DNA from 4 places in the Sphingomonas sp. BK036 genome. Region 4 is predicted to be linked to each of the others. Evidence: predicted binding sites of a transcription regulator. Region 4 holds the regulator's gene; each other region holds the start of a gene.

Region 1 (5,764 bases), on a different contig from region 4:
GACGGGAGGGCGGGGGTGGGACGCCCTCGCAACGCATAGTGACGAACCCAACTGCACCCGCTATCCGCGACGACATGATAAAGCGCGCACTCCCCGTCACCCGCGAGGCGGATTTCTCCGCCTGGTACCAGGCCGTCATTTCGGAAGCCGACCTCGCCGAGGAATCGGGCGTCCGCGGGTGCATGGTCATCCGCCCCTGGGGCTATGGCATCTGGGAGCGGATCCAGCGCCTGCTCGACGACCGGATCAAGGCGACCGGCCACGAGAACTGCTATTTCCCGCTGTTTATCCCGCTCTCCTATTTCGAGAAGGAGGCCGAGCATGTCGACGGGTTCGCCAAGGAAATGGCGGTCGTCACGCATCACCGGCTGAAGGCCGACGGCTATGGCCGGCTCGTCCCCGACCCCGACGCCAAGCTCGAGGAGCCGCTGGTCGTGCGCCCCACGTCCGAGATGGTCATCGGCGCCGCGTTCGCGCGCTGGGTCCAATCGTGGCGCGACCTGCCCGTGCTGATCAACCAGTGGGCCAACGTCGTTCGCTGGGAAATGCGCACGCGTATGTTCCTGCGCACCAGCGAGTTCCTCTGGCAGGAGGGACATACCGCGCACGCCACCCCGCAAGAGGCGCGCGACGAGACTCTCAAGATGCTCGAGGTCTATCGCGACTTCGCCGAGGAGTGCCTCGGCCTCCACGTCGTCGCCGGCGAGAAGCCCGAGAATGAGCGTTTCCCCGGCGCCGTCGCGACCTATTCGATCGAGGCGATGATGCAGGACGGCAAGGCCTTGCAAGCCGGCACCTCGCACTTCCTCGGCACCAACTTCGCGCATGCACAGAACATCCGCTTCCAGAATGCGGGCGGCGAGTTTGAGCTGTGCAACACGACGAGCTGGGGCGTGTCGACACGGATGATCGGCGGCGTCATCATGGTCCACGGCGACGATGACGGCCTGCGCGTGCCACCGATGATTGCGCCGTGGCAGGTGTTGATCGTGCCGATGCTGCGCGACGTGCCCGAGGACGCGGCAATCATCGACTATTGCAAGGCGCTCCAGGCCGAACTGGCGAAGCAGTCCGCGCTCGGCGAGCCGGTCCGCGCGCTACTCGACCTCAAACCCGCCAAGGCCGCGACAAAGCGCTGGGGCTGGGTCAAGAAGGGCGCGCCGATCATCATCGAGGTCGGCGGGCGCGACGTCGCTGGCGGCAATGTCTCGGTCATTCGCCGCGATCGTCTGTATCGTGAGGACGGCAAGCTCGACAGCAACGTGGTCGCGCGTGCCGATTTCGTCGGCGAGGTGTCGGGTATGCTGCACGACGTGCAGGCGACGCTCCATGTCGAATCGGTGAACCGTCTCAAGGCCAACATCGTCCCCGTCGACGATTTCGCCGCGCTCGAATCGCACTTCGCGGACGGCATCAAGAACCCCGGCTGGGTCGACGTCCGCTGGTCCAAGCCCACCGGTCCCGCGCTGGAGACGGTCGTCACCCGCCTGAAGGCGCTCAAGCTCACGATCCGCAACGCGCCGATGGGCCAGACCGGCTGCGATAACGGCGCGTGCATCTTCACCGGCGAGCCTGCGGTTGAGCGCATCCTGATCGGCCGCGCCTACTGATCGATCGCGATCCGGGCTAGCGTATCGCGATCGACGCCGGGCTATCCTCATCCTCCCCTGGCGGGGGAGGATGGTTGATCGGTACCCGCACCGTTCGGTCGATCGTCAGCCCGTCACGCCCGCGCCCTCAGAACAGCTCCCCCTGCGGCCCCTTCGGCGCGCGGAACAGGTCGCTCCGCAGCGCGATGCGCTCCTGGTTCAGGCGATGTTTGGCGCAGGCGATCCGAAATCGCGTCGTCAGCAGGTCTGCCCAAGGCCCTTGTCCCTTCATCCGCGTGAAAAAGTTCGGGTCGTTGTCCTTGCCGCCGCGCAACGACGCGATCGTCGTCATTACCTTCCCCGCGCGATCGGGGAAATGCTCGTCGAGCCATGCGCGGAACAAGGGGGCCACTTCGTGCGGCAGGCGCACGGGGATGAAGAACGCGCGGGTCGCACCCGCTTCGGCGGCGCGCGCGATGAGAGTTTCGATCTCGTGATCGGTGATCGCCGGGATCACGGGGGAGATCGACACATAGACCGGCACCCCCGCATCGGCGAGTTTGCGCACCGCCGCCAGTCGCCGCTCGGGATGCGGCGCACGCGGTTCGACTGTCGACGCGATCTTCGGATCGAGCGAGGTGATCGACATCGCCACCGCCGCCAGCCGCTTCGCCGCCATCGGTGCCAGCAGGTCCAGGTCGCGCACGACTCGGTCGGATTTGGTCGTGATCGTCAACGGATGATCGGTCTCTGCCAACACCTCGATGATGCCGCGCGTGATCCGCCAGTCGCTCTCGATCGGCTGATAGGGATCGGTGTTCGTCCCCAGCGCCATTGGCGCGGCGACATAACCGGGCTTGCCCAGCTCCGCGCGCAACAGCGTAGCGGCGGACGGTTTGGCGAACAGCCTGCTTTCGAAATCAAGTCCCGGCGAGAGGTCGTGAAACGCATGGCTCGGGCGCGCGAAACAATAGATGCAGCCATGTTCGCAGCCGCGATACGGATTAATCGAGCGATCGAACGGGACGTCGGGCGAGGCGTTGCGGCTGATGATCGTCCGCGGGGTCTCGACCGTCACCGTAGTGCGAAGCTTCGGTGCGATCCCGTCGATCCCCTCGCACATGTCGAGCCAGTCGCCGTCCGGCTCGGTCTGCGGCAGGTTGAAACGCCGGCTCTCGTCGTTGCGTGTTGCGCCGCGAACTGGTCGACCCGTTGTCATCGATCAACAATACGCCAGCGACGCGAACAAAGATAGAACAAAACAATGGGACGCACACCGTAACAGAGCAGAAATCTTGATCTAGGTTTATTAAACTTGTCAGCCATTATAAAGACTTGCGTGCCGGACGAATGAGCGCTCGCGACCTGCCGGGATATCGCTTAGGGCGGCGGGATGACGGGACAAATTACCACGGTGGAGCGGGCATTCGAACTGGCACGGTCGGGCGAATGCGAGTCGGTCAATGCGCTGCGTCAGCGGTTGCGGCGAGAGGGCTATGACGCAGTGCATCTTCATCTGCACGGCGCGTCGATCAACAAGCAGCTCGTCGACCTGATCCACGCGGCGCGTGGCGGGTCCGCCCTCGCATAGGACAGCGCCCGCGGCGCAGCAGGGACGGCGCGGGTTCTAACGCTTGTCCTCGACCAGTGCCGCGCCACCGCTCGAGTCGAGCTCGAGCATTTTCGGCGCGCGTGCGCTCGTTGCTGGCCAATGTGGTAGGCCCGCCCCGTTCGGATCGCCGCGCTTCACGAAATTGACTAGGTAGCTGCTCGCGGTCCGGCCCGCCGCCCGGTCGGCCGCACTGGTATTCGTGCCATATTTGATCGCGGCGGTATCGAAGAAGAACGGAATGTCGGATGCATGCGATGCACCAGCGGTCTTGTCGGTCCGTGCCGATGTCGCGACATAGGAGAACCGGTAATAATAAATCGGCACGCCTTTCGCGGCGAGCAACGCCGCGGTGTCGCGCGCGCCCTCGATCATATAGCCTTGCGGACCGCCGATATCGTCGCTGGTCGCGCCGATCATTACCGGAACCCTAGCAAAGTTTCCCGCTTCATACGCCGCGACCGGATCGACCGCGATGCGGCCGTCGACGACGGGCTTGCTGTAGGTTTGCGGTCCCGAGCCGGGGGTGAACATCGCCGCCAGGTTCAGCCCGTCGGTCACTTGATCCGCCGAAAGCCGCCGAAGCTTTGCGAGCGCCTGCGGATCGTCGGGCGCGATCCCCTTCGACTGCGCGAACGCAACGCCGACCGCCTCGGCAGACTCGATCGTGCTGGCAGGCCCGGTCCCGGGGCCGCCTGACATCACCACCGCCTTATTGAACGTCCCGCGGGCCATTGGTGACGTCAGCAGCGTGTGGACCGACATGCCGCCCGCGCTCTCGCCGATGATGGTCACATTCGCAGGGTCACCACCGAACGCGGCGATATTATGCTGTACCCATTTCAGCGCCGCGAGCTGATCCATATAGCCGTAGTTGGCGAGCAACCCCCGATCCGGATCCTCGCGGGTCAATCGCGGATGCGCGAACGTGCCGAACCGGCCGAGGCGGTAGTTGAAGCTGACGACCAGGATGCCCGACTTGGCGAGCGCGCTGCCCGAATATGTCGGCGGCGATGACCCGCCATTGACGAAGCCTCCACCGTAGATCCACACCATCACCGGCAATTTGGACGAGGCACCGACGGGCTTCCACACATTGGCGTAGAGGCAATCCTCGGCCGGCGGCGTGCCAAGCGGCGCGGCATCGCTCGGGAAAGGCTTTTGCATGCAATCATTGGCGTAGCGGCTCGCGTCGCGTTCGCCCGTCCAGCGTGCGACGGGCTGGGGCGCACGCCAGCGAAGCGGCCCGACGGGCGGCGCGGCGAACGGGATACCCTTGAATGCGATGATGCCGTCGGTAGCGCGCCCGCGTAGCTTGCCGCTGTCGAGTGCGACGTGCGTCTCGACCAACGTTGTTTGCGCGAGCGCCGAACTGGCCAGCAGTGTTGCCACAATGGCTAAGGTCAAACGCATGGCAAAATCCTTGGGACTGATCGGGACGACCGGGTCAGCCTAAGGATGCGTCCGCCACGATGCCAGACGATCCGTTCTGGAAAATGGTAGGGCCGGCCGTCCGGCCGGCCCCAGGAATCAGGCCTTCTTGCGCGCGCGCTTCGGGCTTGCAGCAGCTTCGGTGTCTTCCTCTTCGTCCGGCGTATCTTCGCCGGCTTCGGTCAGCGCCTGTCCAAGCGCCTTCAACTTCTCCTGCGACGAATCGGCCTTCTCGGCGATCTTCGTCGTCGCGGTGCCCAGTCGGTGCAGAAGCGCATGGACGCGGTCCGCGTCGGGCGTGTCCTTTTCGAGCTGCTTGCGCAGCGATCCGAGGTCGCGCAGGATACCCTTCGCGCCCGAAACGTCGCTATCGGCCAGCGCTGCTTCCCAATCCTCGACCATGTCGGCTCCCTTGGTCGGCTTGGTCGCATCCAGTCCGCGATTGATTGCGTTCATCGTTCCGGCGAATTTAATGGCCATGTCATTCTCTCCACGAAGCCTGTGTTGGCGATCGTGAACGCGGATGCATCGCTGTAATGTCCGGCCCGATCGGACTACTTCATTGCTCTCGATCAAGATGAAGACAGAAACCGCGCAAGCCGTATCCTAGGTTGCTTTTCAGGGCCGCCCGCAGCGCCGCTGGCGGGGACTGTCGCACACCGGGAAGCGTACGCAGTCTGCAAGACGATGCCTCATCAGAACGGATTACAGATCGTAAAGCGGTGCAGCACACAGCGCTGAAGCGCCATGTCCTGCACCGACATCGTGTTAAAGGCCTCAGGCGAGCGTCAGACCCACATCGACATTGCCCCGCGTGGCGTTCGAATAGGGGCAGATCTGGTGAGCCGCATCGACAAGCTTCTGCGCCTCGTCACGCTCGAGGCCCGGCAGCGATACCGTCAGATCCGTCGTGATGCCAAAGCCGCCCTCCGAGCGCGGGCCGATGCCGACCTTGGCCGTGACCGCGACGTCTGCAGGCAGCTTCATCTTCAACTGCTGGCCGGCGACCTTCAGCGCACCGATGAAGCACGCGGAATAGCCCGCCGCGAACAACTGCTCGGGATTGCTGCCATCACCGCCTGCGCCGCCCAGTTCCTTTGGCGTCGACAGGGCAACGTCGAACCGGCCGTCCTGC
Region 2 (5,764 bases), on a different contig from region 4:
ATCTACGGCTTCGCCCGCCAGTCGGAGGGCTATGCCAGGATCTACAGCGAGGTCGGCCACGGCACGACGATCAAGCTCTACCTCCCCCGCCATTATGGCGCGGCGGAACGGGGCGAGCCGCTCCCCGGCCTGACTCAGGACCATGTCACCGACGCGGGCGAGATCGTGCTGGTGGTCGAGGACGATGCGGTCGTCCGCGCGCTGATCGTCGATGTGCTCGGCGAACTCGGCTATCAGGCGGTGGAGGCGCATGACGGCCCGGCCGGGCTCGACCGCCTGCGGACGATGGAGCGGATCGACCTGCTCGTCACCGATATCGGGTTACCCGGGCTCAACGGCCGCCAAGTCGCCGATGCCGGCCGGATGATGCGTCCCGGGCTGCGCGTGTTGTTCATGACCGGCTATGCGGAAAACGCAGCGCTGGCGTCGGGCTTTCTCGAACCGGGCATGTCGATGATCACCAAGCCGTTCGCGATGGACGCGCTCGCCACGCAGATCCGCACGATCATCGAGGGGTAGCGGGTAGGAGACCCTCCCCGTCCACCCCGGCGAAGGCCGGGGCCCAAATGGAAAGGTCGCAGTAACGACGCGCACCGCTCGGTTTGCGACGTCCCCCAATTGGGCCCCGGCCTCCGCCGGGGTGGTGTGGTGGTGATATGGTCGGGATTCCTGGCAATTCCCGTTCCCCCGCGAAGGCGGGGGTCCAGGAATCACGCAGGACCACGCTCGCGGCCCCCAGATCTAGTGGCCGTCGCAACGTTGCCGTTCGCGAAGAAACATTTGCCACTTCCCAGCCCGAAATAATTTTTCGTTCCCGCTTCGTCCCCTTGCACATCGCGAACCCCGCAGAACTCCACGCGTCGCGAATATACCGGTCGGCCAGTGCTCAGCCGAACGCGACGAACCGAGCCCCGAACCACCCCCTCACCCCCTTGCGTCTCTTCGCGGTTTGGCACAATCTCTTGGGGTTGCGTTCGGGGGCGAACCCAATCGCTGGTAGAACAACCCTTGCATAGCCCTATGCGATTTGACCGTAAGCGCGCCTTCCACCGTCGCGATGGTCACTTTTTGTTCTCCCGTTTGGGCTCGTCCGATGGTAGCATGGCGACAGGCGACCGATTCGAACGAATACAGAACACTAGGAGCGGTTTCGATGGATTTCAGAAACAGCAGCCGGGATAGCGACATGACCACAGATACGATCGACCAGACCACCGAAACGCCGGCAGCCGAGGCCCCCAAGGCACCGCGCCAGGCGCAGGACAGCCATTCCGTCCGCGCGCAGATCTACCCGGTCGAGGTCGATCACAGCCGCGACGCGCTGCTGACCGAGTTCGGCAAGGACACGCTCAAGGACCGCTATCTGCTCCCGGGCGAGAGCTATCAGGACCTGTTCGTCCGCGTCGCCTCGGCCTATGCCGATGACGCCGGCCACGCGCAGCGCCTCTACGACGCGATCTCGAAGCTCTGGTTCATGCCCGCCACCCCCGTTCTGTCGAACGGCGGCACCGGCCGCGGCCTGCCGATCTCCTGCTATCTCAACTCGGTCCCCGACAGCCTCGGCGGCATCGTCGACACCTGGAACGAGAATGTCTGGCTCGCCTCGCGCGGCGGCGGCATTGGCACCTATTGGGGCAACGTCCGCGGCATCGGTGAGCCGGTCGGCCTCAACGGCAAGACCAGCGGCATCATCCCGTTCGTCCGCGTCATGGATTCGCTGACGCTCGCCATCTCGCAGGGCTCTCTGCGCCGCGGCTCGGCTGCGGTGTACCTCGACGTCTCGCACCCCGAGATCGAGGAGTTCCTCGAGATCCGCAAACCCTCGGGCGATTTCAACCGCAAGGCGCTCAACCTGCACCACGGCGTGCTGATCACCGACGACTTCATGGAAGCCGTCCGCAACGGCGAGGAATGGCACCTCCGCTCGCCGAAGGACCAGGCGATCCGCGCCACCGTCGACGCGCGCTCGCTGTTCCAGAAGCTCGTCGAGACGCGTCTACAGACCGGCGAGCCCTACATCGTCTTCGCCGATCACGTGAACAAGGCGATGCCAAAGCATCACCGCGAGCTGGGCCTCAAGGTCTCGACCTCGAACCTGTGCTCGGAAATCACGCTGCCGACCGGCAAGGATCACCTCGGCAACGAGCGGACCGCGGTCTGCTGCCTGTCGTCGCTGAACCTCGAAACCTGGGATCAGTGGAAGGACGAGAAGGGCCTGATCGAGGACGTCATGCGCTTCCTCGACAACGTGCTGCAGGACTATATCGACCGCCACGAGCCCGGCATGGAGCGCGCCGCCTATTCGGCGGGCCGCGAGCGCTCAGTCGGCCTCGGCGTCATGGGCTTCCACAGCTTCCTCCAGGCGCGCGGCATCCCGTTCGAGGGCGCGATGGCGAAGTCGTGGAACCTGCGGATGTTCAAGCACATCAGCAGCCAGGCGAACGAAGCCTCGATGCAGCTCGCGATCGAGCGCGGACCCTGCCCCGACGCCGCCGATGTCGGCGCGATGGAGCGGTTCAGCTGCAAGATGGCGATCGCACCGACCGCGTCGATCAGCATCATCTGCGGCGGCACCAGCGCGTGCATCGAGCCGATCCCGGCGAACATCTACACGCACAAGACACTCTCGGGCAGCTTCTCGATCAAGAACCCGTATCTCGAGAAGATGCTCGCCGAGAAGTCGAAGAACTCGGACGCGGTGTGGAACTCGATCCTTGAACAGGGCGGGTCGGTCCAACATCTCGACTTCCTCTCGGTCGAGGAAAAGGACTGCTACAAGACCTCGTTCGAGATCGACCAGCGCTGGCTGCTCGAGCTCGCCGCGGATCGCACGCCCTATATCGACCAGGCGCAGTCGCTGAACCTGTTCATCCCCGCGGACGTCGAGAAGTGGGACCTGCTGATGCTCCATTTCCGCGCCTGGGAGCTCGGCATCAAGTCGCTCTATTATCTGCGCTCGAAGTCGGTGCAGCGCGCCGGGTTCGCGGGCGGGGTCGAGGCGGACAACACCATCGACCTGCGTCAGATTGACGTGGAATCGAAGGATTACGATGAGTGCCTTGCCTGTCAGTAAGGCCCTTCGCTGCGGCCTGACGCAAAAAACCCCGGCCCGCACGACGCGGACCGGGGTTCAAGCAGGCTCGGCGGTACGCGTTACGCGTACCGCCAGCGGGTCAGGCCTCTTCTTCGAACGTCACCGCCACGTCGGCGTTGGCCGACAGGCGGACCTTGCCGTCCTCGATATCCGCAACCAGCCCGAGCGAGATGAAGTGATGATGCCCTTCATGGCTGCCCGTGCCCTCGTTGACCTGCGCGCCCGAGTCCTTCTTGGTCAGCTTGATGCGGTTGCCTTCGACCTTGTCGACCGTGCCGACATGGACGCCGTCCGCACCGATGACTTCGGCATGTTCCTGAATCTGGGTTGCATCGACCATGGTCGTTCTCCTGTGTTGAGTATGGGTGCTGAACGCGCGCCGCGCGAGTTGGTCGCATGACGTATGGTTCAGCTATCATGTTCGCGGTCGCGGCCGTGCTCGGAATCGTCGGCACCGCGCTTCTTTTGCGGCTGCGCTCGCCGACGATCACCGAACCGCAGACTTATGCGTTCAGGATGATCGGCATCATGCTCACCTCGGGCGCGATCGTGCTCGCCATGTCCGCCGCCGCGATGTGGCGATGGAGCACGCAGATATGACGCACCGCTAACCCCACCAGTTTCCCCAGTTTACGACAGATTTCCCGAAAGGCTTACCCCATGTCCCTCCTTCACGCCTCCAAGCAGTACAAGCCGTTCGAATACCCCTGGGCGTTCGAATTCTGGAAGCGCCAGCAGCAGCTCCACTGGCTCCCCGAGGAAGTGCCCTTGGGCGAGGATTGCCGCGACTGGGCGCAGAAGCTCAGCGACCACGAGCGCAACCTGCTCACGCAGATCTTCCGCTTCTTCACGCAGGCCGATGTCGAGGTGCAGGATTGCTACCACGAGAAGTACGGCCGTGTGTTCAAGCCGACCGAGATCAAGATGATGCTGACCTCGTTCAGCAACATGGAGACGGTCCACATCGCCGCCTACAGCCATCTGCTCGACACGATCGGCATGCCCGAGAGCGAATATGGCGCCTTCCTCGAATATGCCGAGATGAAGGAAAAGCATGATTACATGCAGAATTTCGGCGTCGAGAACGACCAGGACATCGCGCGCACGCTCGCCATGTTCGGCGGCTTCACCGAGGGCGTCCAGCTGTTCGCGTCGTTCGCGATGCTGATGAATTTCCCGCGCTTCAACAAGATGAAGGGCATGGGCCAGATCGTCACCTGGTCGATCCGCGACGAGTCGCTGCACTGCGAGGGCATCATCAAGATGTTCCACACCTTCTGTCAGGAGCGCCAGTGCCTGACCAAGGCGGTCAAGGACGACATCGCCGACGTCTGCCAGACGACGATCCGCCTCGAGGACAATTTCATCGATCTCGCCTTCGAGATGGGCCCGGTCAACGGCATGACCCCCAAGGAGATCAAGAAGTACATCCGCTTCATCGCCGACTGGCGCATGACGCAGCTCGGCCTCAAGCCGATCTACATGATCGACGAGCACCCGCTGCCGTGGTTGGCCCCGATGCTGAACGGCGTAGAGCACGCCAACTTCTTCGAACAGCGCGCCACCGAATATTCGAAGGCCGCCACCAAGGGCCAGTGGAACGACGTCTGGGACTCGTTCGACAAGCGCCAGACCGCGAAGAAGGGCCCTGCGGCGAATGTGGACATGAGCGAGGTTCGCGATATGTTCAGCGATTCAGTTGCGGCAGAATGACGCAAAAAGCTAAATTTAGCATATGTTACAGTAGCTTAAACAATGACGCCTCACAGGTCACGCTGAGCTGAGGGCAAAACTCTCGTAACGCCATTAAACGTCGTTTTGTGAAGTTAGTTACGATAAGAGTTAAACCGTACCAATATGAGATGGCATCGCCGTAACGTGTGACGTGACCGCTTGGCACGCCACACGTTACGTGCTACATAAGTTCCTGAAGGGTGCTATCATGGACGGTGACATCATTACCCGGATGCGAGTCGAGGAAGCGGACCTCTCGCGCAAACTTAAGGCGGTTCGTGATCTGCTCGCGGCTTACGGCCAAGGTGATCCCGCTAACAACGTTAGCCTGCCATTCGCTGCCGCCGTATCCACAGCCGCAAATGTCCGCCCAACTTCCTCGCCTACTGGTAGTCGCGAAAAAGCATCGATTGAAGGCTTTGGATCATACGGTAAGCGGATAGTATCTACCGCAATGTCGGTAATGCTGATGAGTTCCGGCCCGGTTAAAACCCGCGACATCGTCGAGTTTCTAGAAGCGATGAATGTCGAAATTACCGGCGAAAACAAAGTTAACGCTGTCGGCGCTCTTCTTTCAAGGAGCGCAGATATCACGAGCCACGGCAAGTCAGGTTGGACTGTCGCTGATGACGTGAAAGCCCACGCAATAGTAAGCGAATATGCTTACAAAGAAAATGCCCCGTCTAGCGAGTTCGATGAACTGCTAGGCGGGGCAGAAACCGCGCCTCACGCGCTAGAATGGAGACCACAGGAATGACCAATCATTCCGCAGGGTGGCAGGGGCGGCAACCCCTTAGCTACCCGTTGCTCTTATTACTGAGCTAGCGATCGCCATGGCTGCGGCATAACCGCGGCCATGGCCTTCTGCTAGCAAATCATGGTCAAATCGTCTAGAGGGATGCTGCACTATGCGCTTCCTGAAAGGACCATTCATGA
Region 3 (5,764 bases), on a different contig from region 4:
CCATTTCGCGGGGATGGGCTGTGCCGGTTTTGCCCCCGTCGCCGGGTCTGCGACTTCTTCCCTCGCGAGAGCGGCCCCCGTGGGATGCGCCAGTGTCGGGGCGAGCGGGTTTCCCATCGGGACCGCAGCATCCGCCACCGGGAGTTGGATGCTGGACCGACCAGTGATCGCCGGCACAAGCGATGCCGCCGTTCGGTAGACGCGCCCGACATAACCATTGCGATACCCACGCTGCGCGTTGCCGGTGTTATACATCGATAGGGCGACGCCGAGTGCGGACACTCCGCCGTACCGGCGACTTGCGACCGTATAGTTCGCCGACAGGACGCGGGCCGCCGCTGCCAGATTACGGCAGGGGTCGAACGCATCCTCGACGCTGAGACCGAGCCAGCCGAGATTGGCACTATTGATCTGTGCGATCCCGAGATCGACGCTGTACCCGGCCGCAATATACCGCCGTGCAGTCTGCGCCGCGTCGATCGCGGTGCCCATCGGCGGGGGATTCTTGCCGCTATTTACCCCGATCGCGAGCGGATCGAACTTGCTCTCGGTATGGGCGACGGACAGCAGCGTCTCTGGCGCGACGCTTGGAGCGCATTGTGCGGCGAGCGCGAGGGCGGCGGGAAGCGAGATCGTCATGGACGCACTTCGGCGCCGGGTTGATTGGCCTCGCCCGACGGGACCGTCTCGATGTTGGCGAGCGAGTAGCGCCTCTGCGTCCCGTTCGAGAACGTCATCACGACAAAGCGTCGGCTTGGGGAACTCTGGTTGTAGACTTTTGCCTTCAAGACACCCCCGCCAGTGCAGGTCGGGAACGACTTCCCCATCGCGAGCTGCGACCAGAGCTTGGTGATCGGTGCGACGCACTGCGTAAACTGGGTCGCGCCCCCCGGGTTGGACAGGCAGAGCAGAACCTCGCAGCCCCAGTCGCTGGCCCGCACCGGAGCGGACCAGCCGCCGGTCAGCCCGGCTACTGCGCAGATCGTCAGAAATGCTCGCTGCATCTCAACCTCCTGTCCAGGAATAACGTCTAACTGTTATTTATGGACAGGTGCAACCTCGAAAGGCGGTATCCGACGTAGTTCGCAGCAAAAGTTTGCTCGTTTGATCGTGGTTTACCACCGGTTCGTCTGACTTTTGGTATCCCAATAGGGGGAGCGTGCTTTGTGTGACGGCATGCCCGAAAGCACGAGTCCGATGACGAAGCGTCCGCATATGCACGGCACCACGGACGCCTTACCCGGGACGATCTGCGTGATAGCACGAACATTTTCTGATCGTTCTGCCCGAAAGCACGAGCATCGGCCGCAGTCGCGGGTCTTGCGATGGTTAAGCATCGTCCCTGCGTGCGATCACGCGATTCGTTGCTGTTGGGCAGCCGAACGCAAGATCAGCAGCCGCCGGATCGGGGCCTGAAGCCCCGCGCCGGTGCAACGTGATGCAGGGAGAAGCCGTGCTGACATGAAAAACCCGGCACAAGGCCGGGCTTTTCGAAGGGTGCCCGCTAGGGGCGAGGTTGCAGTCACTACCTAGCCGAGACTTCCCTTCATCACAAGCATCGAGCGCCTCACGGCGCATCGAGGAACTGTGTCCGCACGGGCTCCAAAAGGGGAGTTACCGAACGATGTCCTATGCTCAACAGCCGGGAGCCGGCTTCCGCCGTTTCGACGGTGCCGCGGCCGAAGCCGCCAGACTGGCGGTCGAATTCCGCGGACTGCCGGACAATTACGGCCATGGCCAAGCGCTGGCCGCATTCAAGCGCGCCGCCTCCTACCTCGATATTCCCCCAAGTGTCGTCCAGCTCATCGACGTGATGTTCGCATGGACGAAACCCGAGGACTGGAAGCCTGGCCGGGAGCCGATCGTCTGGCCGCGAAACGAGAAGCTGGCCCGTGCACTCGGGCTCAAGGTGCGACAGGTTCAGAACATTCTCGATCGAGCGATCCGGCTCGGCCTCATCAGCCACAGGGATAGCCCCAACGGCCATCGTGGCGGCGTGCGAGGTGCCGACGGGCACATCAAGTGGGCTTACGGCATCGTGCTCAGCCCGATTGGTACGCGGATGGAGGAGTTTCAAGCGATCGCCGAGCGCGGCGCACACGCCGACGAGCGTATCGACGCCCTCAAGAAGCGTTTGTCGGCCGCCCGACGGCGTATCGCGAGCTTGGCGCAGACCGTCATCGATCACGGCTTGTCGGGCACCAAGGCCGACGAGGAATTGGCACTGGCGCTTAGCGCGACCCGGCAGATGCGCAATGTGCGCGATGACGCGCTTCTGACAGGCTGTGTAGAGCAGATCGAAGGCCGCGGCCGTGCGCTTGAAGTCGTCGTAGCCGCGGCGCTGCGGCAGCTTGAGGCCGCTAACGAGGTTCACGAAACGTATGATATTGCATCCACGGATGCGAAAGATTGCATTCACTCTACAACTACAAACCAACTCCCAACTGCTAAAGCAGTTACTGGTAATAGCTCGGCGGGAAGAAGTAGCAGAACCTATGCTGCAGGGTCTCCCCTTCCCCAGTCCGATGTCGAGGATGATCTGGCGAAGCATGGTGTCGACCCCAGCTTCATCGAAGCGGTCACCCCGGAATTATGCCATGGCTTCCGGTACGACACTCGCCAATGGGGCGACGTCATCCATCTGGCGGAACGCTTGGTCGAGCAGAACGCGATCACCCGCCACGCGTGGCTCGAAGCCTGCCGTTTGATGGGCGATCGAGGGGCCGCTGCCGGGGTCATCGCGACCGTGTACAAATATCAGGCCGGTGAGGTGCGCCGCCCCGGGGCCTATCTCCGCGGCATGAGCGAGCGCGCGTCGAAGGGCGAGCTCAACCTCGGGCGAACGTTCCATGGGTTCAAGGACCAGCGCCGGACCGTGGCGATGCGCGGGATGCAGGAAGGCGGGGATCCTAGTTCGGTTGGCGAGATCGCACGCCGTGCCCTGTCGCGATCCTTCGTGCTTTCGGGCAGGTCGTCGTACTGAGCGTCTGGTCGTCGACCAAGCTTGCTTCGCATCACGCGATGCCCGAAAGCACGAGCGATTATCGTTGTCCTTCTGAGTCGGTGGCCCGGTTGACAGCAACACCCTGGCTTGGACCGGTAAATCCTCGTGCTTTCGGGCACGTCGTCACGGTCTATAGCTGCGCTGTGGGCCAAAAAGCGGTATTGGATCGAGCGGCGCACAAAGTCGGTGCGGGAGGGGCGTAGGTATGAGCACCAAACAGTCCGTCATCATCAAACAGGGCAACCTCTTCGAGGTCGACAGCCCGCTCCACGGCAAGGTTCGTGGTGAGCGAAGCGTGATGGACTTCCCCTTCTTTGCTCTCTCGAAGGTCGCCGTTCACAAGCCTCTCGTCTATGAGCAGGAGAATGTGAAGATCGAGATCCGTCCCAGCGCGACCGGGATCGCGACGATGTATGACAAGGAGATCATCCTCTACATCGCATCTCTCATGGCGCAGGAGATTTCGCGCGGAGGCGAGGTCGGCCAGGATTTTACCTTCACTGCACATGATTTCTTTCGCATCACAGGCGTCGCGCGCCCCGGCAAGCGCGATTACCAGCGCTTTACCGACGCGCTCGAACGGCTCCAGGGGACGCAGATCAAGACCAACATCCGTACCGGGGCGCAACAGGACAAAGGCTGGTTTTCGTGGCTGGCGGAAGCCGCGGCAAATTACATCACGCTTCCCAATGGCGAGGAGCAAATGCGGGTCGTGAAGGTCCGATTATGCGCCTGGCTTTACCGCGCGATCGAGCGCGACGGTCATATCTACTCGTACCACCACGACTATTTTCGACTCGGTACGATCGAACGCCGCCTGTACGAGATCGCGCACTGCCACTGCGAGGGTGAGGCGATCGAGATGCCCATCGAGATGCTGTCGGCCAAGGTCGGCTCGGCGTCGTCGCTATCAAAGTTCAAGCAGCATCTGAAGGAAGTCGAGTCGGACGATCGGTTGCCGGAATATGCGGTGACCTTGAAGGATGTGATCCCCGAGACGCCACGGATCGACAGCCGGGGTCGTCGAATCACGAAGCCCGACACCGTCGTCGTCCTGACCCCGCGTACGCGCCGTTCGACCCCTGCCCTGCTGGGAAACGCGGCGGCCTGACTGCCGTTGCATGCCTTTCACCTTCTCTTAAACGCGACTGCAGCGATTCACCTGTTCCCAATATGTTCTATTTCGAGATAGGAAGGGCTCTCTTCCCATTATGGAATGGTCGCCATGTCTCCGGTTCGCCTCCATCATGTCCCGATCGAACTGGTGCTGCACGAATTCGCGTTCCTACTGATCAAGACATCGGCGGGCTTCCCGTCCCCGGCCCAGAACGATCTGGAAGAGCCGATCGACCTCAGCGCGCGGCTCGTGCAGCATCCCGCCGCGAGCTACATCATGCGCGTCGACGGTAATTCGATAACCGGTGCCGGAATTTTCCATGACGATTTCAGCGTCGTCAACCGAGCCAAGGAGCCGCGAGCCGGCGCAATCGTCGTTGCGCTCGTCCACGGCGACCGCACGTTGAAACGTCTCGCGCGGATCGAGGGGCGGTTCTGGCTCATTCCCGAGGCGGACGGTTATCCGCGCATCATCGTCGACGAGAATGTCGAGATCTGGGGCGTCCCCGACGGGGTCGCACGTCGGTTGCCATGACAACCCCGATCGCGCTTATCGACTGCAACAACTATTACGTCTCGTGCGAGCGGGCGTTTGACTCGAGTTTGATTGGCGTACCGGTCATCGTTCTAAGCAACAACGACGGCTGTGCGATCGCGCGCAAGCTGACGGATCTTGGGATTAGAACCGCCGAGGCGTTGCGCGACATGCCGATGAAACAAGCGCGTGGAATCGGGACGGTCGTGGTGGAGCGGCTCGTTGTCGAACTGCGCGGTGTCCCTTCCGATGCAGTCGAAACGATCGAGCCGCAGCGAAAGGGCATGGCCGTCACTTGGTCATTCGGAACGCCGGTCATCGACTTCAGCACGCTGATGGGCGCCCTCTCGCAATACGCAATGCGCGCCGGCGAGAAGCTGCGCCAGCATGGCCTTAACGCAGCGCGCCTCACCGTCTTCTTCCATCCCAATCGCACAAGCCCGATCGTCCGCAGTATGGCGCGACCCGCACGATTACGCTTCATCCGATGACCAGCGATAGCCTGGAGTTGATCCATGCTGCGCGCCGCGGTGCCGAGCACGCATGGCGCGACGTATACGGCATCACCAAGGCGGGGATCATGCTGGACGATCTGGTAGCAGCAGAACTTCGCCCGCGGACGCTGTTCGAAGGCGACACCGAGCGGCGCGAGCGCGTTATGGGGGCCTTGGACGAGATCAATGGTCGGATCGGCAAGTTCGCCGCTGTGCCGGCGTCACAGGGATTCCGACGCGAGTGGAAGGCACGCAGCGAAATGAAGTCACCCAACTACACGACCCAGCTTTCCGAGGTGCCGCGTGTTCGTGCCGGCTGACCTCCCCCTCCCCTCGGATAGTCGCCGGCAAACAGGTCACCGCGCGCACGGCGCCTGAAAGCATTGGACCAGCGCCGGCGACGATGCTCGGTCGCGTCATGAACCCTGTGGCAGCGCTGGCAGAGTGCCGCGAGGTTATACTGAGCACTGTTCGTCGGATCATGATCTAGGTGCGCGCAGGCCAACACGACCCGCGTTGAGCGGATGGATGCGATGATGTTGTCACCGGGCAACCTTACCCTACGTCCGCGCCCATCGCGCCAGATACTGCGGTTTGGATCCCACCACCGCCCGT
Region 4 (5,764 bases):
GATCGGCGTGGAGGATGAAGATGCGGTCCATCGCCTTTTCGACGATCGGGTTAACGACATACTTCTCGGCGGGCACGCCGAACGTCATCTTCAGGAAGTTGCCGGTGTAGCTCAGCGTGTTGTCCGGATAGACGAACGGCTGGCCGACGCTGTACTTGTACGCCATCGCGGCGATCGTCGGCATCTTGGCGATCAGGCGGTGCGACGCGATGACGCGCTGTGCCGGATCGTGGATGTCGGTCGAGTCGTGATAGAAGGCCGACAGAGCGCCGACGACGCCGCACAGGATCGCCATCGGATGCGCGTCGCGACGGAAGCCGCGGAAGAACTGCGCGAGCTGCTCGTGCACCATCGTGTGGCGCGTGATCGTGTTCGAGAAGTTGGCCAGCTCGTCCTTGCTCGGCAGTTCCCCGTTGAGCAGCAGATAGGCGACTTCCATGAAGTTCGACTGCTCGGCCAGCTCGCCGATCGTGTAGCCGCGGTGCAGCAGCGTGCCCGCGTCACCGTCGATATAGGTCAGCTTCGACTGGCATGACGCCGTCGAGGTGAAGCCCGGATCATAGGTGAAATTGTCCGTCTGCGCGTACAGCTTGCGGATATCGATGACATCGGGGCCGACCGTTCCGGACATCACCGGATAATCGAATTCCTTGCCGTCGACCTTGAGGTTTGCGGTCTCGCTCATGCTTGTATCCTTCCTCGAAATCTTATCAGCTCGCCATCCGGTCGGCGATCCGTCCCAGGCTCTCGTCGCGCCCGAGCAGGTCGAGCACATCGAAGATCCCCGGCGACGTCTTGCGTCCCGTCAACGCGGCGCGAAGCGGCTGTGCGACCTGGCCGAGCTTTACGCCCCGGGCTTCGGCCACGCGCCGTACCGCGCCTTCGAGCGCCTCCGTATCCCACTTGTCGAGCGCGTCAAGTTCGGCATGGGCATTGACCAAAATTGCGCTCGCTTCGCCCTGTAAAAGGCTCGCCGCAGCGTCATCCATCGCCAATGGGCGCTGACTGAACAGAAAATTCGAACCCTCGGCCAGCTCGTTCAGGTTCGCTGCACGCGGCTTCAGGACCGGCATTGCGCGAGTCAGAAGATCGAGTCCGCCGGTCGGGAGGTCGTGGCCGAGACGTGCGGCAGCTAGTTCCGCCAGCCGTGCATCGTCGGCTTCGCGAATGTAATGACCGTTGAGGTTTTCGAGCTTCTTGAGATCGAAGCGCGAGGGCGACTTGCCGACGCCCGACAGGTCGAACCATTCGACGGCCTGCTTGCGGCTGATGATCTCGTCATCGCCGTGGCCCCAGCCGAGCCGGAGCAGATAGTTGTCGAACGCCTCGGGCAGGATTCCCATCTCGTCGCGATACGCTTCGATACCGACCGCGCCGTGGCGCTTCGACAGCTTGGCGCCGTCGGGGCCGTGGATCAGCGGAATGTGCGCGTAGATCGGCTCGGGCCAGCCCATTGCGCGATAGATCGGCAACTGGCGGAACGCGTTGTTGAGGTGATCGTCGCCGCGGATGACGTGCGTGACGCCCATGTCGTGATCGTCGACGACGACCGCGAGCATATAGGTCGGGGTGCCGTCCGAGCGGAGCAGGACGAGATCGTCGATCTCTTCGTTGCGGACTGTGACGGACCCCTGGACGCGGTCCTCGATCGTGACCGAGCCTTCCTGCGGCGCGCGGAGGCGGACGACGTGGGGAAGGTCGGGCGCTTCGCTTGCCGGGCGATCGCGCCACGGGCTGCGGATGCGCAGCGGCTTCTTCGCTGCCTGCGCCTCGGCGCGCATCGCGGCGATCTCGTCGTTGGTCATGTAGCAGCGATAGGCATGGCCGTTCGCGACCATCTCGTGCGCGACCTGCGCGTGGCGCTCGGCGCCGGCAAACTGCATCACCGCGTCGCCGTCCCAGTCGAGCCCGAGCCAGCGCATCCCGTCGAGAATCGCGTCGATCGCCGGCTGGGTCGAGCGGACCCGGTCGGTATCCTCGATCCGGAGCAGGAATTTGCCGCCATTCGCCTTGGCGAACAGCCAATTGAACAGCGCGGTGCGCGCGCCGCCAAGATGCAGGAACCCCGTCGGCGACGGAGCGAAACGGGTAACCACGGGTGCGGCCGAATTGGCGGTCCCCGTATCAGATATTGCGCCCAACCGCGGGTGCTCCCAGACTGTAGAAACGATGGCCGGATCAGCCGTCGCCGGCCCTAGCATGCGTCCTTGGCGGCGACAAATAGGCGTGCCGCCCTGGATGGCGGGAACGGGCCGCGCCATCGAGTGCTGGCTGGAGGCGGAGCGCGACCAACTCGTATTGTGGCTGCCGGTGATGCTGGGCGGCGGCATCGCGCTCTGGTTCGCGCTGCCCGATGCGGCGGCATGGCGCTCGGCAATCCTGGGGATGCTCGCGATCGGGCTCGCTTGTATTGCGACCGGGCGCGGTAGTCGCGCGGCGCGGGTTGTTGCCCTCGGCATGGCGGCGGGGGCGCTGGGGCTGGGGCTGATCTGGTTTCGCGCAGAAACGGTTGCGGCGCCCGTACTTGGTGGCCCTACGATCGCCAGCTTTTCCGCCAAGGTCGAGGTGATCGAACCCTTGGTGGCGCGCAAGCTCGTGCGGCTGACGCTGTTGCCGGTCGGGGAGGGGGCGGACAGCGCGGGGCAAGCCGTCGTCTTGCCGCACCGGATCCGCGTCAATCTGGCGGAGCGGGATGCGCCGGGCGGGCTTGGGACGGGCGCGATCGTCCGGCTGCGCGCGCGGCTCATGCCGCCGCCCCTGCCGGCGGTGCCCGGCGCCTATGATTTCGCGCGCGTCGCGTGGTTCAGCGGGATCGGCGCGACGGGGCGGGGGTTTGCCCCGGTCGTCGTGACGGTAGCGAGCGGATCGGGCGCGGGTATCCGAGTCGCGCTTTCGCGGCATATCGTCAGCCGGCTGGAGGGTAGCGCCGGCGGTATCGCCGCAGCGCTCGCGACGGGTGACGTCGGCGCGATCAGCGAGGACGATTCGGAGGCGATGCGGCGGGCGGGGCTGGCGCATCTGCTGTCGGTCAGCGGGTTGCACATCACCGCGGCGGTGGCGGCGACGATGCTGATCGTGATGCGGCTGTTCGCGCTCAGTCCGTGGCTGGCGCTGCATGCTCGGTTGCCGGTGATCGCGGCGCTGGCGGGGGCGGCGGCGGCGATCGGCTATACCTTGCTGACCGGAAGTCAGGTGCCGACGATCCGCTCGTGCGTCGCCGCGCTGCTGGTGTTGGTGGCGTTGGCGATGGGGCGGGAGGCGATGACGTTGCGGCTCGTGGCGACGGGCGCGATGTGCGTCATGCTCGTGCTGCCCGAATCCGCGGCTGGGCCGAGTTTCCAGCTTTCGTTTGCTGCGATCACGGCGATCATGGCGTTTCACGAACATCCGGCGATCCGGACCTTTTTCGGCGCGCATGACGAGGGGCGCGTCCGGAAGCTGGGGCGCGGGGTGGCGTCGCTGCTGCTGACCGGGCTGTTGGTGGAGGTCGCGCTGATGCCGATCGCGGTCTTTCATTTTCACAAATCGGGTTTGTACGGTGCGTTCGCCAACATCGTGGCGATCCCGCTGACGACGTTCGTCGTCATGCCGCTCGAGGCGCTGGCGTTGCTGCTCGATGCCGGGGGGATGGGCGCACCGGTCTGGTGGATGGTGCAGACGTCGCTCGATGCGCTGTTGTGGCTTGCGCACCGCGTGGCCGATGCGCCGGGGTCGGTGCGGGCCTTGCCGGCGATGCCAGTTGCGACGTTTGCGTTGATGGTCGTTGGTGGGATCTGGATTGCGCTGTGGCGGACGCGGTGGCGGCGGCTAGGCGGCGTGCCGTTGGCGGTGGGGGCGATCTGGGCGCTGACGACACCGCCGCCGGACATTCTGGTGACGGGAGACGGGCGGCATGTCGCGGTGCGGACGGCGGCGGGACTGGCGATGCTGCGGGACCGGGCGGGGGACTATACGCGCGCCACGCTGGCGGAAAATGGCGGGGTCGACGGCGAACCGTTGTTCCTGGCCGACCAGCCCGACGCGCGGTGCAGCCGGGATCTTTGCGTGACCGATATCGCCGGGGGCGGGCGGACGTGGCGGGTTCTTGCGACGCGGAGTGCGTATATGGTGCCGATCGACCAGCTGCTCGCCGCGTGCCGGATCGCCGATATCGTCGTCAGCGAGCGGAACCTGCCGAGGCGCTGCACGCCGCGATGGTTGCGGCTCGACCGAAATATCCTGCGGCGGACCGGGGGGGTGGCGGTGACGTTGGGATCTGGCCGGGTGGAGACCATCCTGTCGCCGGGTGACCGTCATCCGTGGCGCGATCCGCCGACGCTAGGCGCCGGACCTGGGCAGGCCCGGCGCTTCACCCCGGTGGCGCGTCGGTTTCAGTCGTAGCGGCGGAGGATGCCCGACAGCTTGCCCTGGACGCGGACTTGCGCCGGCGCATAGCGCTGGGGGTCGTAGGCGCGGTTGGCCGGGTCGAGGCGGACCATGGCGCCTTCGCGGCGGAAGAACTTGAGCGTGGCTTCGCTGTCCTCGATCAACGCCACGACGATCTCGCCATCGCGGGCGATATCGGTGCGGCGGATGAGCGCATAGTCGCCGTCGAGGATACCTGCCTCGACCATCGAATCGCCCGACACCTCGAGCGCGTAATGCTCGCCGGTGCCCAGCAACGCGGCGGGGACGGCGAGCATCGTGCTGCCTTCGAACGCCTCGATCGGGACACCGGCGGCGATGCGACCGTGAAGCGGGATCTCGATGACGTCGTTGGCGGGCTGTGGCGTGGCGGCAGCAGGCGCCGCCTTCACGTTCGACGACTTCGCCGCGACCTTCTTCTCGGGCTTTTCCGGACGTTCCGGCATCCGCAGCACTTCGAGCGCGCGCGCGCGGTTCGGCAGGCGGCGGATGAAGTTGCGCTCCTCGAGCGCGCTGATCAGACGGTGGACGCCCGACTTGGATTTCAGGTCGAGCGCGTCCTTCATTTCCTCGAACGACGGTGACACACCGGTATCGTTGAGGCGATCGTTGATGAAGCAGACGAGTTCGTGCTGCTTGCGCGTGAGCATGGCGGTTCTCCGTCCGGAACAGACGAGGAACTTCTATGGAACATAAATGGTGACGTCAAGCGCCGCCATTACGCAATGACGAGGATTTCCGCCGATTCGCCTGTGTTTGCCACCGGTGCGCTGCCGGGACGTACTATCAGGCAGGTCGAGCGGGCAAGCGTCAGGAGCATCGAGCTGTCCTGCATCGTCGAGGCATAGGCCTTGCCGTCACGCAGTTCGGCGCGGAGATAATCGGTCCGCGCGTTGTTCGCGGGCAGGTCTTCGCCGAGCAGCGCATGCGTCGCCTGCGGTAGCGGATCGCTTGCGCCCGCCATGTGCGCGACGACGGGTTTGACGAACAGGATCGCGGTGACGAATGCGGAGACCGGATTGCCGGGAAGCCCGAGCACCATCATGTCGCAGATCCTGCCGGCCATCATCGGCTTGCCGGGGCGCAGCGCGATCCGCCAGAAATCAATCGTTCCGCCCGCCGCCTCGATCGCCGGGCGGACGAGGTCGTGGTCGCCGACCGAAGCGCCACCGGTGGTGACGAGCAGGTCGGCCTCGACGCTTGCGAAAGCGTCGCGCAGGACGTCGAGATTGTCGGGGAGGATGCCGAGGTCGATGACGTCGACCGGCATGTCGGCGAGCATCGCGGCGAGCATGATGCCGTTCGATTCGGGGAGCGCGACGCCATCGGTGGTCGAGCCCGGCGGGACGAGTTCGTCACC

What was found. Region 4 encodes LexA, which represses DNA repair genes until DNA is damaged. Its sites were predicted from a motif close to GTTCCNCNCTTGTTCT; they were not measured.
Region 1: EV283_RS02750 (PA0069 family radical SAM protein) is a predicted target of LexA. The motif match lies at 2,832-2,847, and genes of this name have one in related genera.
Region 2: EV283_RS04325 (ribonucleoside-diphosphate reductase subunit alpha) is a predicted target of LexA. The motif match lies at 1,060-1,075, and genes of this name have one in related genera.
Region 3: EV283_RS16705 (S24 family peptidase) is a predicted target of LexA. The motif match lies at 4,169-4,184, and genes of this name have one in related genera.

What each region holds. Positions count from the first base shown of each region.
Region 1 is NZ_SGXR01000003.1:565,094-570,857, reverse strand. Features, by position in the region: gene EV283_RS02755 (aminoacyl--tRNA ligase-related protein) at 75-1,610, shown strand; gene EV283_RS02750 (PA0069 family radical SAM protein) at 1,738-2,808, opposite strand; gene EV283_RS02745 (hypothetical protein) at 2,983-3,180, shown strand; gene EV283_RS02740 (carboxylesterase family protein) at 3,217-4,611, opposite strand; gene EV283_RS02735 (hypothetical protein) at 4,729-5,109, opposite strand; gene EV283_RS02730 (organic hydroperoxide resistance protein) at 5,407-5,764, opposite strand, start outside.
Region 2 is NZ_SGXR01000003.1:921,869-927,632, forward strand. Features, by position in the region: gene EV283_RS04320 (PAS domain-containing protein) at 1-519, shown strand, start outside; gene EV283_RS04325 (ribonucleoside-diphosphate reductase subunit alpha) at 1,154-3,073, shown strand; gene EV283_RS04330 (DUF2171 domain-containing protein) at 3,174-3,434, opposite strand; gene EV283_RS04335 (hypothetical protein) at 3,512-3,694, shown strand; gene EV283_RS04340 (ribonucleotide-diphosphate reductase subunit beta) at 3,755-4,807, shown strand; gene EV283_RS04345 (hypothetical protein) at 5,037-5,585, shown strand.
Region 3 is NZ_SGXR01000007.1:183,070-188,833, reverse strand. Features, by position in the region: gene EV283_RS16725 (lytic transglycosylase domain-containing protein) at 1-639, opposite strand, end outside; gene EV283_RS16720 (hypothetical protein) at 636-1,004, opposite strand; gene repC (plasmid replication protein RepC) at 1,625-2,983, shown strand; gene EV283_RS16710 (replication initiator protein A) at 3,210-4,115, shown strand; gene EV283_RS16705 (S24 family peptidase) at 4,230-4,655, shown strand; gene EV283_RS19345 (hypothetical protein) at 4,652-5,146, shown strand; gene EV283_RS19340 (DUF4113 domain-containing protein) at 5,143-5,469, shown strand.
Region 4 is NZ_SGXR01000004.1:625,126-630,889, forward strand. Features, by position in the region: gene EV283_RS10030 (citrate synthase) at 1-685, opposite strand, end outside; gene gltX (glutamate--tRNA ligase) at 711-2,096, opposite strand; gene EV283_RS10040 (ComEC/Rec2 family competence protein) at 2,239-4,380, shown strand; gene lexA (transcriptional repressor LexA) at 4,371-5,054, opposite strand; gene EV283_RS10050 (molybdopterin molybdotransferase MoeA) at 5,123-5,764, opposite strand, start outside.